2 regions of the Kineococcus aurantiacus genome follow, and region 1 is predicted to be linked to the other one. Evidence: predicted binding sites of a transcription regulator. Region 1 holds the regulator's gene; the other holds the start of a gene.
What was found. Region 1 encodes HrcA, which represses chaperone genes, less so after heat shock. Its sites were predicted from a motif close to GNTNGCACTCGGNNNNNCCGAGTGCNANC; they were not measured.
Positions count from the first base shown of each region.

Region 2: BJ968_RS13020 (Hsp20/alpha crystallin family protein) is a predicted target of HrcA. The motif match lies at 3,733-3,761, and genes of this name have one in related genera.

Region 1 covers NZ_JACCBB010000001.1:811,666-818,055, forward strand. Annotated here, with positions in the region: gene BJ968_RS03900 (RNA polymerase sigma factor) at 1-401, shown strand, start outside; gene BJ968_RS25450 (Gmad2 immunoglobulin-like domain-containing protein) at 398-1,555, shown strand; gene dnaJ (molecular chaperone DnaJ) at 1,634-2,755, opposite strand; gene hrcA (heat-inducible transcriptional repressor HrcA) at 2,784-3,824, opposite strand; gene BJ968_RS03920 (DUF3097 family protein) at 3,932-4,798, shown strand; gene BJ968_RS03925 (magnetosome magnetite crystal formation protein family) at 4,860-5,270, shown strand; gene BJ968_RS03930 (LLM class F420-dependent oxidoreductase) at 5,251-6,294, opposite strand; gene hemW (radical SAM family heme chaperone HemW) at 6,350-6,390, opposite strand, start outside.
Region 2 covers NZ_JACCBB010000001.1:2,697,684-2,704,073, reverse strand. Annotated here, with positions in the region: gene BJ968_RS13035 (hypothetical protein) at 1-238, shown strand, start outside; gene BJ968_RS13030 (choice-of-anchor G family protein) at 235-1,818, shown strand; gene BJ968_RS13025 (DNA polymerase) at 1,866-3,695, shown strand; gene BJ968_RS13020 (Hsp20/alpha crystallin family protein) at 3,838-4,257, shown strand; gene BJ968_RS13015 (ATP-dependent 6-phosphofructokinase) at 4,692-6,089, opposite strand; gene BJ968_RS13010 (OsmC family protein) at 6,231-6,390, shown strand, end outside.

The DNA of each region.
Region 1 (6,390 bases):
AGGAGGTCGTCGCCGACGCCTTCGTCGCCCTGCACCGGCGGTGGGACCGCCTGGCGGACAAGGGGTCCGCCGTGGCGTACCTGCGCACGAGCGTGGTCAACGGGGCCCGGGACGCGCTGCGGCACCGGGTGGTGGCCGACCGCGGGCGGCCGCTGCCGGACCCGGCCCCGGACGGCCCCGAGGAGCACGCCGTGCGGGCCAGCGAGCACCGGACGGTGCTCGCGGCGCTGGACGGGCTGCCCGCCCGGCAGCGCGAGGTCCTGGTGCTGCGGTACCAGGGCGAGATGTCCGAGCAGGACATCGCCGACACCCTCGGCATCAGCCGGGGTGCGGTCAAGACGCACGCGCACCGCGGGCTGTCCGCGTTGCGCGAGGTGATGAGCCGGGAGGAGCGGCAGTGACCGAGGACACCCCGTTGGGTCCGCTGCCGGACCCCGACGGCGACGACGAGCTCAGCCCCACCGCGCGGCAGCTGCGCGACGCGCTGGCCGCACGCGCGGCCGGGGCCCGACCTGCCGACCGTCTCGAGGAGATCCGCATGACCAGCCGTTCCAACCGTCGTCGCTCGCGCGCCTGGGTCGCGGTCGCGGGGGCCGCCGCCGTCGTCGTCGTGGGGGGCGGGGGCTACGCCCTGACCCAGCGCGACGGGGGCGACGTGACGACGGTCGCGGCGTCCACCTCGCCGTCCCCCAGCGCGTCGGCGTCCTCGGCGTCCCCGGCGTCCCCGGCGACGTCGGCCGCCTCCTCGGCGCCGGAGGAGACCCCGGCTCCGGACGGCACCTCGCCGGCGCCGCGGGGGACCCCGCGGTCCACCCCGGCGGGGTCGGTCGCGACGTCGGCGCCGGCCGGTGCGGCGCTGCCCTCGGGGTCGGCCACCGTCCCGGTGTACTGGCTGGGCGGGTCCTCCCCGAAGCTGTTCCGCGAGTACGTGCGGGCCGGGGACGCGGGCGCGGACGACGCCACGCGGGCGCTGCGGGCCATGCTGGCCGGCGGGCCGGGCGACCCGGACTACACGAGCCCCTGGTCGGCGGACCCGACCGCCACGGTCACCTCCACCGGGGGTCGGCTGGTCGTGGACCTGGCGGCGTCGGCCGCCGCCGGCCGGGCCGCGGACGCCACCGCGGCGGTGCAGCAGCTCGTCTACACGGTGACGGCGGCGGCGGGGTCGAGCGACCCGGTGGAGATCCGCGTCGACGGGCGGCCGGAGCCCACGCTGTTCGGGGAGGCCGTGGCGCGCACGGTGGCGCGGGCCCCGCAGGCCGACGTGCAGGCCCCGGCGTGGATCACGGGTGTCACGCCCGGGTCGGGCTCGGTGACCGTCACCGGGGTCGGGACGGCGTTCGAGGGCACGCTGCTGTACACGATCACCGACGCCTCGGGGGCCGAGGTGGCGCGGGAGGCGGTGCAGGCGGGGGCGAACGGGACGTTCGACGACTTCTCGTTCACCGCGCAGGTCGGGCCGGGCACGTACACCGTCGCGGTGGTCGCGCCGGACGAGTCCGGCGGCGAGGGCGCGACCCCGCTGGCCGACACCAAGGGGTTCACCGTCTCCTGAGCGGTTCGCGCGCGCGGTCACCGCGGGCGCCCCGGTGGGGCGCGCGGTGACCGCGCGCCCCACCGCGCGCAGTGGGCCTCAGCGGCCGGAGAGCCGGTCGCGCAGCTTGGAGAACACGCCCTGGTGGGCGGGGGCGAGCTTGCCGGCGGGGCGCACCTCGCCGCGCAGCTCGGCCAGCCGCCGCAGGAGCTCCTCCTGCTCGTCGTCGAGCTCGCGCGGGGTGACGACGTCGAGGGTGACGACGAGGTCGCCGCGGCCCTGGGCGCGCAGGTGCTCGGCGCCCTTCTGCTTCAGGACCACCGTCTCCCCCGCCTGGGTGCCGGGGCGCACGTCGACGTCCTCGCTGCCGTCGAGGGTCTCCAGCGGGACCGTGGCGCCCAGGGCCGCCGCGGTCATCGGCACCTGCAGCGTGCAGTGCAGGTCGTCGCCGGAGCGGGAGAACACCGGGTGCGGGCGTTCGTGGATCTCGACGTAGAGGTCGCCGGGCGGGCCGCCGGCGGTGCCGACCTCGCCCTGGGAGGCGAGCTGGATGCGGGTGCCGGTGTCGACGCCGGCGGGGATGCGGATCGTCAGGGGACGACGGGCGCGGACGCGGCCCTCCCCGGAGCACTCCAGGCACGGGGAGGGCAGGACGGTCCCGAAGCCGCGGCAGGTGGGGCAGGCCTGGGTGGTCATGACCTGGCCGAGCAGCGAGCGGACGACCCGCTGGACCGACCCCTGGCCGTGGCAGATGTCGCACGTCTGCGGGCTGGTGCCGGGCTGGCAGCACGAGCCCTTGCACGTGGGGCACAGGATCGCGGTGTCGACCTGGATGGAGCGCTCGCCCCCGAACGCGGCCTCGGCGAGGTCGACGTCGACGCGGATGAGGGCGTCCTGGCCGCGCTGGGTGCGGCTGGCGGGCCCGGCGCCGCGCCCACCGGCGCCGCCCTGCCCGAAGAAGGCGTCCATGATGTCGGAGAACCCGAACCCGGCGCCGAAGCCGCCGGCGGCGCCGCCGGGCATCGAGCCGCCGCGGTCGTAGGCGGACCGCTTGTCCGGGTTGGACAGCGTCTCGTAGGCCTGGGAGACCTCCTTGAACTGCTCCCCCGCGTCGGGGTTCACGTCCGGGTGGAGCTTGCGCGCCAGCTTGCGGTAGGCGCGCTTGATCTCCTCCGTCGAGGCGTCCTTCGAGACGCCGAGGACGTCGTAGTAGTCGCTCACGAGGTCGGGGTTCTCCTGTCGGTTCCGGTCACTGGGCCAGGATGCGCGAGACGTAGCGGGACACCGCGCGCACCGCGGCCATCGTCGTCGGGTAGTCCATCCGGGTGGGGCCGAGGACGCCGAGGCGGGCCAGCTCGCCGTCGGAGCCGTAGCCGCTGGTCACCACGGACGTGCCGTCGAGGCCGAGGTGCAGGTTCTCGGCGCCGATGCGCACGGTCAGGGCACCGCGCTCGCGCGCGGGGTCCTCGGTCATCTCCTGGACCAGCCGGAGCAGCACGACGTGCTCCTCGAGGGCTTCCAGGACGCTGCCGAGGGAGGTCGCCAGGTCGGGCCCGGACTTGACCAGGTTGGAGGTCCCGGCGAGGACGACGCGCTCCTCCAGGGAGGCGGTCAGGCAGTCCCCCAGGGCCGCGGCGACCTCGGCGGCGATGGCGAGGTCGGTGGCGGGGGTCTGCTGGACGAGGTCGGTGAGGGCGTCGCGGGCCTCGCGCAGCCGCTTGCCGGCGACGGAGGCGTTGACGCGGGTGCGCAGCGCCGCCAGGGAGACCCCCAGGGACTCCACGTCGACGGCGGAGCGGACGTCCAGGACGCGCTGCTCGACGCGGCCGGAGTCGGTGATGAGCACCAGCAGCGCGCTGCGGCCGCCGACGCCGACGAGCTCGACGTGCCGGACGGTGGCGCGCGTCAGCGACGGGTACTGCACGACGGCGGCCTGGCGGGTGATCTGCGCGAGCAGCCGGACGGTGCGGTCGACGACGTCGTCGAGGTCGTCGGCGCCGTGCAGGAAGGCCTCGATGGCCCGCTTCTCGGCCGGGCTCATGGGTTTGACGTTGGCGAGCCGGTCGACGAACAGCCGGTAGCCCTTGTCGGTGGGGATGCGGCCGGCGCTGGTGTGGGGCTGGGTGATGTACCCCTCCTCCTCCAGCACGGCCATGTCGTTGCGGATGGTGGCGGGTGAGACGCCGAGCTGGTGGCGCTCGACGAGGGTCTTGGAGCCGACGGGCTCGTGGCTGGAGACGTAGTCCTCGACGATGGCGCGCAGCACGGCGAGCCGGCGGTCGTCGCTCATCGGTCCCCCTTCTGCTGGCACTCCTCACCGGTGAGTGCCAAGTCTAAGTGCTGCCGCGCCCGCCGCGCCTCCCCCGCCGGGCCCGCGCGCGTCGTTAGCGTGCCCCGGTGACCCGCTACGACGACCGCTACGGCGCCGACGTGCTCTCGGCCGACCCCCACGCCCGCTCCCACCCCAAGCCGGTGCACCGGGACGAGCCGGCGGTGCGGGGCCTGGTCGTGGAGGACGTCGACACGGGCTGGGTCGGGGCCGTGGTGCGCGTGGAGAAGAGCGGCGGGGTGCACGTCGTCGTCCTGGAGGACGCGAAGGGGAGGACCCGCACCTTCCCGCTGGGGTCGGGCTTCTGGGTCGAGGGGCAGCCCGTGCGGCTGGTCGCCCCGAAGGCCGCGGGGCCGGTCCAGCCGACGCGGACCGCGTCGGGGTCGGTCGCGGTGGCCGGCGCGGGCGCCCGCACGGCCCGCGCCTCGCGCATCCTCGTCGAGGGCCGGCACGACGCCGAGCTGGTCGAGAAGGTCTGGGGCGACGACCTGCGCGTCGAGGGGATCGTCGTGGAGATGCTCGACGGCGTCGACGACCTCGACGCCGCGATCCGGTCCCACGCGCCGCGGCCGGGCCGCCGGATCGGCGTGCTCGTGGACCACCTGGTGCCGGGGTCGAAGGAGTCGCGGATCGTCGCGAAGGTCGGCGCGAACCCGCACGTGCTCGTCGTGGGGCACCCGTTCATCGACGTCTGGCAGTCGGTGCGGCCGCAGCGGCTGGGCTGGACGCGGTGGCCGACGGTCCCGCGCGGGCAGGACTGGAAGCACGGCGTCCTCGCCGAGCTCGGCTGGCCGCACGCCACCCAGGCCGACGTCGCCCACGGCTGGAAGCGGATCCTGGGGACGGTGCGCACCTACGCCGACCTCGAACCGGCGCTGCTGGGCCGGGTGGAGGAACTCGTCGACTTCGTGACCGCCGACCTGGCCGACCGCTGAGGGGTCCGGCGGAGCGCCGGGGAACCTGGCGGATCGCGGCGGGAAGGGTCAGGATCGAGCCGTGAGCCAGCCCCCGCAACCGCCCCCGCACCGCGCACCGGTGCCCCTGTCGCCGTCGGACGAGCGGATGTGGGGGATGTTCGGGCACCTGTCCGCGATCGCGGCGAGCTTCGTGACGCTGCCGTTCCTGGGCCCGCTGGTCGTCTTCCTGGTCTTCAAGGACCGCAGCCCGTTCGTGCGCGGCCACAGCGCCGAGGCGCTGAACATGACGATCTCGCTGGTGCTCTACGAGATCGTGCTGAGCGTCGTCCTGGCGGTCCTGACCCTGGTGACGTTCGGGCTGGGGTCGCCGCTGTTCGCCCTGCTGGGCGTGCCGGCGCTGGTGGCGCTGGTCCTGGCGGTCGTCGCCGCGGTCACGGCCAACCAGGGTCGCGTCTACCGGTACCCGCTGATCATCCGCCTGGTGCGCTGACCGCGCGCAGGTCCGCGACCGGGTCGGCCCCCACCGGCGCCAGCGCGACCGTGGTGACCCCCGCGCGCTCGTAGTCGTCCAGCCGGGCGCGCACGGAGGCCGCCGACCCGACGAGGGTCGTCGCGGCCAGCAGGTCCTGCGGGACCCGCTGGGCCGCCTCGGCCCGGCGGCCGGCGAGGTAGAGGTCCTGGACCTCGTCGACGGCGGCGCCGAAGCCGAGCCGGCGGCCGAGGTCGGCGTAGAAGTTCTGCTCCCGCGAGCCCATCCCGCCCAGGTACAGCGCGAGGAGGTCGCGGACGGGCCGCTCGGCCTCGGCGCGGGCCGGGCCGCTCGCGCCGGTCACGACGAGCGGGACGGTCGCGGTCACCTCGAACCCCTCCACCGGCCGGTCCCGCCGGGCGAACCCGGCCCGCAACCGGTCGAAGGACCCGGTGGAGTCCTCCGGGACGAGGAAGGACGGCAGCCAGCCGTCGGCGACCTCCCCGGCGAGCTCGACGTTGCGCGGTCCCACCGCGGCCAGGTGGACGGGCAGGTCCGGCCGCGGGGTGGGCTGCATGAGCCGCAGCGGGATCCCCGGGCCATCGGGCAGCGGCAGCTGCAGGTGCCGGCCGTCGAACCGGGACTCCCCGCGCGCCAGCAACTGCCGCACGACGGCCACGTACTCGCGGGTGCGGGCCAGCGGCCGGGAGAACGACTGCCCGTACCAGCCCTCGGCGACCTGCGGCCCGGAGACGCCCAGGCCCAGCCGGAACCGGCCGCCGGAGAGCCCGTCGAGCGTCGCGGCCGTCATGGCGGTCGAGGCCGCGGCGCGCGCGGGGACCTGCAGGACGGCCGAGCCCAGGCCGATGCGGGTGGTCTGGGCGGCCAGCCAGCCCAGGACGCTGACGGCGTCGGTGCCGTAGGCCTCGGCGACCCAGACGGAGGCGAACCCGGCGTCCTCGGCGGCCCGGGTCAGTTCCAGCGCCCGCCGGGCGGCGGGCCCGACGGGGCCGGTGAGGTAGCCGAGGCTCAGGCCGAGGTCCATGCCGGCACGCTACCGGCGGCCGTCCGCGCCGCAGGAGCCTCACGCCCCGCCGGGTTCAGTCGAGCAGCCGCCGCACCACCGCGTCGGCCAGCAGCC
Region 2 (6,390 bases), 1.9 Mb from region 1:
CGCCGGGAAGGACGCCGGGCAGGCCGCCGTGGAGGTGCGTCCCCTCGCGGCGGCCCCCGCACGGGGCGGGGAGCCGGCCGGCGCCGCGGACCCGGGGCTGCCGGCCCGCCTGGCCCGCACCGGCGCCGAGCTGGGACCGGCGCTGGCCCTGGGCGCGGGAGCCGTCGGGGGCGGTCTGCTCCTCAGCGCCCTGGCCCGGTACCGCCGCCCGTCCCGTCCCCCGCGGAGCCGGCGGTGAAGCGGCGCGCGGTGACCGCCGCCGTGGCGACGGCGCTGGCGTCGCTGCTGGCCGCGGGCCACCTGCGGACCGTCGGCGACCTCCTGCAGACCACCGACGCGGCCTGGGTCGACCGGGAGGTCGTGCAGTCCTCCTTCGCGATCGGCGCACCCCTGGACTGCACCGCCCTCGGCCGGTACAGCAGCGCGAGCCAGGCCCGCACGACCACCGGCCGCCTGCTGGGACGGGACCTGTCCCCGCTCGTGGGCCTGGCCGGGGTGTCGGCCACCAACCCGGGCACCGGTGCCAGCGCGGTCCCCGCCACGGCCCCCCGGGCCGGGACCGACGCGTACCGCGACAACCTCACCGTCACGGCCCTGGACGCCGCCCTGACCACGGACCTGACCGGAACGGTGGCGTTCCCGCTGGCCGGCACCCACCTCGGCGCGTACGGCCAGTACGCCCGGGCCGGCAGCGACGGCAGGGCCGTCGCCGCCGCGGGCCTCGTCTCCGACAGCGGCGCCCTCACCGTCGGCAGCGCCACCCCCGCCGGGGACGTGGCCACCCTCGACCTGGCCAAGCTCGCCCCCACCACCGCGGCCCTGGCCGGGGTCAGCCTGGGCGTGGGCGCCGTCGGCGCCCGCGCCGCGCTGGACGGCTGCCAGCCGGCCGGTGCCGCGGTCACCCCCGAGCGCAGCTACACCATCGCCTCGCTCGCCGTCCGGGCCGGCGTCCCGGCGGTCAGGACCGTCGGCACCACGCTGACCACGCAGCTGGGCGCGGTCTCCACGACCGTGGACGCACTGGGGGTGAGCCTGCAGTCCACGCTGCGGACCGTCGTGGGGCCCCTGCTCGGCGGCACCGCCGGGGCCAGCTCGGCGACCGTCACCGTGGACCTGGCCGCGCTGGGCACCGCGCTGCTGGCGACCCCGCTGTCCGACGGGGTGGTGAACGTGGACCTGCGCACCGGGCTGGTCACCGTGGACCTGGCCGCCCTGCTCAGCGGGTCCGGCGGCCTCAACGGGCGGGCGCCCGACACGCAGCTGCTGCTGACCGGGCTGACCACCGTCCCGGCGCGGGTGACGGCGCTGCTCACGGCCTGGCAGGCGCAGGTGCAGCAGCGCCTGACCGCCACCCTGAACGCCGCGGCCGTCGAGCTGCGCACCACCGTCGCCCCCCTGGGCCTGGGGCCGACCAGGGCCGTGGTCGTCACCTCGACCCTGGGTGAGCTGGCGCAGGGCCGGGGCACCGTCGGCGTCGACGGGGCGGTCGCGTCCGGCGCCCTGCTGACCACCGTGGCCACGCCCCTGCTGGCGGCCCTGGGGACGGTGGTCACCACGACCCTGTTCGCGACCCCCGGGGGTGCCGTGCCCGGCCTCGTCGCCGCGCTCACCCCCGTGGTCGCCGCCGCGGGACCGGCGCTGACCCCCGTGGTGACGGCGCTGACCTCGGTGCTGACCCTGACCGTCAACGCGCAGGACTCCCCGACCGGCGGGACGCACCGGGTCAGCGCCCTGCGCGTGGGGGTCCTGGCCCCCGCCCCCACCGACCTGCGCCTGGCCACCGCCGTCGTGGGGCCGGTCACCCCGCTCACGCCCTGAGGACCGGGCCGCCCCGGCCCGTCGCACCCGCCGGTCACACTGGCCGGGTGGTCGAGGCGGTCGAGGTGGTCGAGGTGGTCGGGGCCCCCGGGGTGCCCGGGGTGGCGGACGTGCGGGCCGGGCTGCGGCGGCTGGGGACGGTCCCCGCGCTCGGCCTGGTCGTCGTGCCCGGCGGCCTGGGCCTGGCCGTCCCCGGCCACCGCTGGGCCGTCGCCACCGACGACCCCGCCGGCGTCCTGGCCGACCTGGAGGCCGAGTTCGCGCCCCGCTGGACCTGGTGGTCGGCGGCCGGTGCCGCGGGCCGCGCCGGCGACGTCCACCTCGCCCGCTGCCACGACCTCGCGGCCGTGCACCGCGTGCTGGGCGGCGGCGCGCGGGAGGACCCCGGCGCGGTGTGGGCCGCGGCCCACGGGCTCCCCGCTCCCCCGCCGCCGTCCCGGCGTCCCGACGCCGCGCACGGGACCGCGACGCTGGACCTCGACGGGGCGGCCGCGGCCGACGAGCCCGTGACCGGCGCGGGTCAGGTGTCCCCCACGTGGGCCGACGGCCGCGCCTTCGACGTGGACCCGCCGCAGCGCCTCGACCGCGCCGCGCGGTGGGCCGGGCTCGCCCTCGACGTGGCGGCGGCGCAGTCGCGGGCCCTGGCCGCGCTGCCCGACCACCGCCCGCAGCCGGCCGGCCCCCCGCTGCCCGTCCAGACCGGGTACGCCGAGTCGGCGGCGGCGCTGCTGGCGGTGGAGCTGTCCCGCACGGGCCTGCCGCTGGACCGCGCGACGGCCGAGGCGATCGTCGGCGCGGCCGTCGGGCCCCGCCCGGCGACCCCGGCCGAGGAGCGGCGCGCCCGGGCCGCCCGCGACGAGGCCGTGCGCCGGCACCTCGGCGACCAGCACGGCGACCGCCACGGCGACCACCGCGGCGACCTGGACCTGCGCAACCCCGCCCAGGTCCTCGCCGCGCTGCGCGGCCTGGGTTTCGACGTGCCCGACACGCGCGCGCACCGCCTCGAGGCGTTCCGCGACGCCCACCCCGCCGTGGCCGCGCTCCTGCTGTGGCGCAAGGCCGAACGGCTGGCGACGACCTACGGGTACTCGTGGCTGGACGAGCACGTGGGCCGCGACGGGCGGCTGCGCGGGGGGTGGTCGGCGGCCGACGCCGCCGCCGGGCGCATGACGGCGCAGGCCGGGCTGCACAACCTGCCCGCCGAGCTGCGGCCGGCGGTCGCGGCCGAACCGGGCCACGTCCTCGTGCGCGCCGACCTGGGCCAGGTGGAACCGCGCGTGCTGGCGGTGGTCTCCGGCGACCCCGGGCTGGTGGCGGCCACGCACGCCGACGACCTGTACGCCCCCGTCGCGGCGGCCCTGGCCGCGGACCGGCCGACCGCGAAGGTCGCCGTCCTGGCCGCGATGTACGGGCAGACCTCGGGGGCGGCCGGGGAGGCGCTGCGGCGCATGGAACGCGCCTACCCGCGCGCGCTGGCCCACCTGCGGGCGGCCGAGGAGGCCGGGCGGGCCGGGCGCGACGTGCGCACGTACGGCGGGCGGCTCGTGCGGGTCCCCGCCCCCGCCCCCGGCGAGACCGGCACCGCGACGACCGCGCGCGGCCGGTTCGCCCGCAACGCCGTCGTGCAGGGCGCGGCCGCGGAACTGTTCAAGGCGTGGGCCGCGACGGTGCGCGCGGGCCTGGCCGGGTCCGGGGGCCGGATCGTGCTGTGCCTGCACGACGAACTCCTCCTGCACGTCCCGGCCGCCCACGCCCAGCGCGCCGCGGGGCTCCTGGAGGTCGCGCTGACGCGGACCGCGGACCGGTGGGCGGCCGGTTCGGGGGTGCGTTTCGTCGCCGACGTGAGCGTCGTGCAGCGCTGGTCGGAGGCGAAGTGAACGGGGTTCCCGGGCCTGGCCGAAACCCTCGGGAACCTCTTGCACTCGACGGACGGGAGTGCTAAATCAATGTCTGGGCACCGGCCCGGCCCGGTGACCCAGGTTGGAGCGCATCGTCTCTCGCACAACGGAGGTGGTTGCCATGCTGATGCGCACTGATCCCTTCCGGGAACTCGACCGACTCACCCAGCAGGTCCTGGGGACCACGGCCCGGCCGGCCGTCATGGCGATGGACGCCTGGCGCACCGGTGACGAGTTCGTCGTCGAGTTCGACCTCCCCGGCGTCGACCCGGCCAGCGTGGAACTCGACGTGGAACGCAACGTCCTGACCGTCCGCGCCCAGCGCCCCGTGCACGAGGGCACCGAGGAGATGATCGCCGCCGAGCGCCCGCGCGGGGTGTTCAGCCGCCAGCTCATCCTCGGGGACAACCTCGACACGGAGAAGATCAGCGCGGCCTACCACGCGGGTGTCCTGACCCTGCGGGTCCCGGTGGCCGAGAGGGCCAAACCCCGGCGCATCGCCGTCGAGACCCACGACAGCCCGCAGGCCATCGGTTCCTGACGGCGGCCGGAGTGGAACTCCTGCTCCAGGAGCCGGGTCGACGACCGGACGAACCCCCCGGGGAGGTCCCGGACGAGACCGAGGCGGAGTTCTGGGCGATCGTGTCCGGACTGCTCGACGTGGGCACGGCGCTCGCCCCTCCCCCACCCGGGCCGCGTCCGGCCCCCGCCGGGGGAACCGCCGCCGACCAGGACACCGACCGACGACCGACCGGCCGGGAGCGGGCCCCTCCGCGGGGGCGGGGCCCCGGCCGGTCCCGGCGCACGACTCTGAAGGCACCCCACGAGCACCCCGGCGGACGCCGGTGAGGGAGGAGGACGATCGACCGGTACGACCTCCACGCGCACGGACGGGTCCCGGGGCGGCACGACGGCCGCCCGGGACCCGTTCAGCGCGGACCGGACGTCAGGAGCGGGCCCCTCGCCCGGGCGGGGTCACTGCCCCCCGAACGCCGTGACCTGCTCGGCCGCGAAGTCGCCGAACGACCACGGCTGCCCCGTCGCCTCCAGCACCGACCACCACAGGTCCCCGTGCGGGTCGACCTGGTTGCGGTCCGAGACGGCCAGGGCGATCGGGATGTGCACGAACCGGCGGCGCCAGCGCCCCACGACCATGTTGGTCCGCCCGGCCATGGCCGCGTGGACGGCCGCGTGCGCCAACCGGATGCAGTACACCGCGTCGTACGGGTTCGCCGGGACGCTGCGGATGACGTAGCTGGGGTCGATGTAGCGCATGTTGAGCTCGAGGTCGTGCGCGGCGAAGTCGTCCGTGATCGCCTGCCGCAGCAGGCGACCGACGTCCTGCAGCCGCTTGTTGCCCGAGGCGTCCTTGAGCGAGGCGGCCGCGTCGGCGGGGTCGAACAGCTCCTGCCCGGCCCCCTCGGCGGCCACGACCAGCGCGTGCCCCTGGGTCGCGACCTTCTCCCGCAGCCGCTGCAGGAAACCCCCCGGCCCGTCGAGGGTGAAGGGCACCTCGGGGATGAGGACGAAGTCGGCGTCGTTCTGGGCGAGGGCGGCGTAGCAGGCGATGAACCCGGAGTGCCGCCCCATGAGCTTGACGATGCTCACCCCGTTGGGCGCCGTCCGCGCCTCGACCTTGGCCGACCGGATGGAGCGGGAGGCCTCGCTGAACGCCGACTGGAAGCCGAAGCTCTGGTCGATGAACGGGATGTCGTTGTCGATGGTCTTCGGGATGCCGACCACGGCGATCTTCAGGTCGCGCGCCTTGATCTCGGCGGAGATCTTCTGCGCCCCGCGCATGGTGCCGTCGCCGCCGATGACGAACAGGACGGAGATGCCCATCCGCTCCAGGCAGTCGACGACCTCGGCGGCGTCCTGCTGGCCGCGCGAGGTGCCCAGGATGGTGCCGCCCTCGCCGTCGATGCCGCTGACCGACTCGGGCGTGAGGTCGACGACGTCGTGGCCGTAGCGCGGCACGAAACCCTGGTAGCCGTTCTTGAACCCGTAGATGCGCCGCACGCCGTAGTGGGTGGTCAGTTCCGAGACCAGGCCCCGGATGACGTTGTTGATGCCCGGGCACAGCCCGCCGCACGTGACGATCCCGACGCGCGTCTTGGAGGGGTCGAAGAAGATCTTCTTGCGCGGGCCGGTGGGCTCCAGGCTCGGCAGGTCCTCCAGGTCGCCCTCGCGCCGGGACACCTTCGAGAGGGTGTCGTCGAACAGGACGCGGTCGGTCTCCTCGATGTAGTGCTGGGTCGTGCGCCGGGCCTGCAGCCGCGGCGCCAGCGGGGAGTCGACGGTGCAGGGGCCCAGCGTCTCGACGGTGAAGTCGATGGGCTCACGGCTCGCGGGGCGGTCGGTCGGCTCGGCCATGAGCGCGCGGTCCTCTCCATGCGGGGGCAGGCGAGCCCCCATCATCGGACAGGGCCGTGACGCCGATCACCCCGGGGTCGCGGCGGGGGCCGCGCCGCAGTCGACGCGCGGACCGGGCCGGCACTGCCTAGCGTCGTGGCCATGGCCAACGACCTGTACACCGGGACCGTCACCGCCCGCGAGGGCTCGGTGAGCTCGGACGACGGAGCCCTCACCCTCGACGTGCACGAACCCCGCGAGCTGCAGGGGGCGGGGGCAGCCACCAACCCCGAGCAGCTCATGGCGGCCGCCCTCGGCTCGT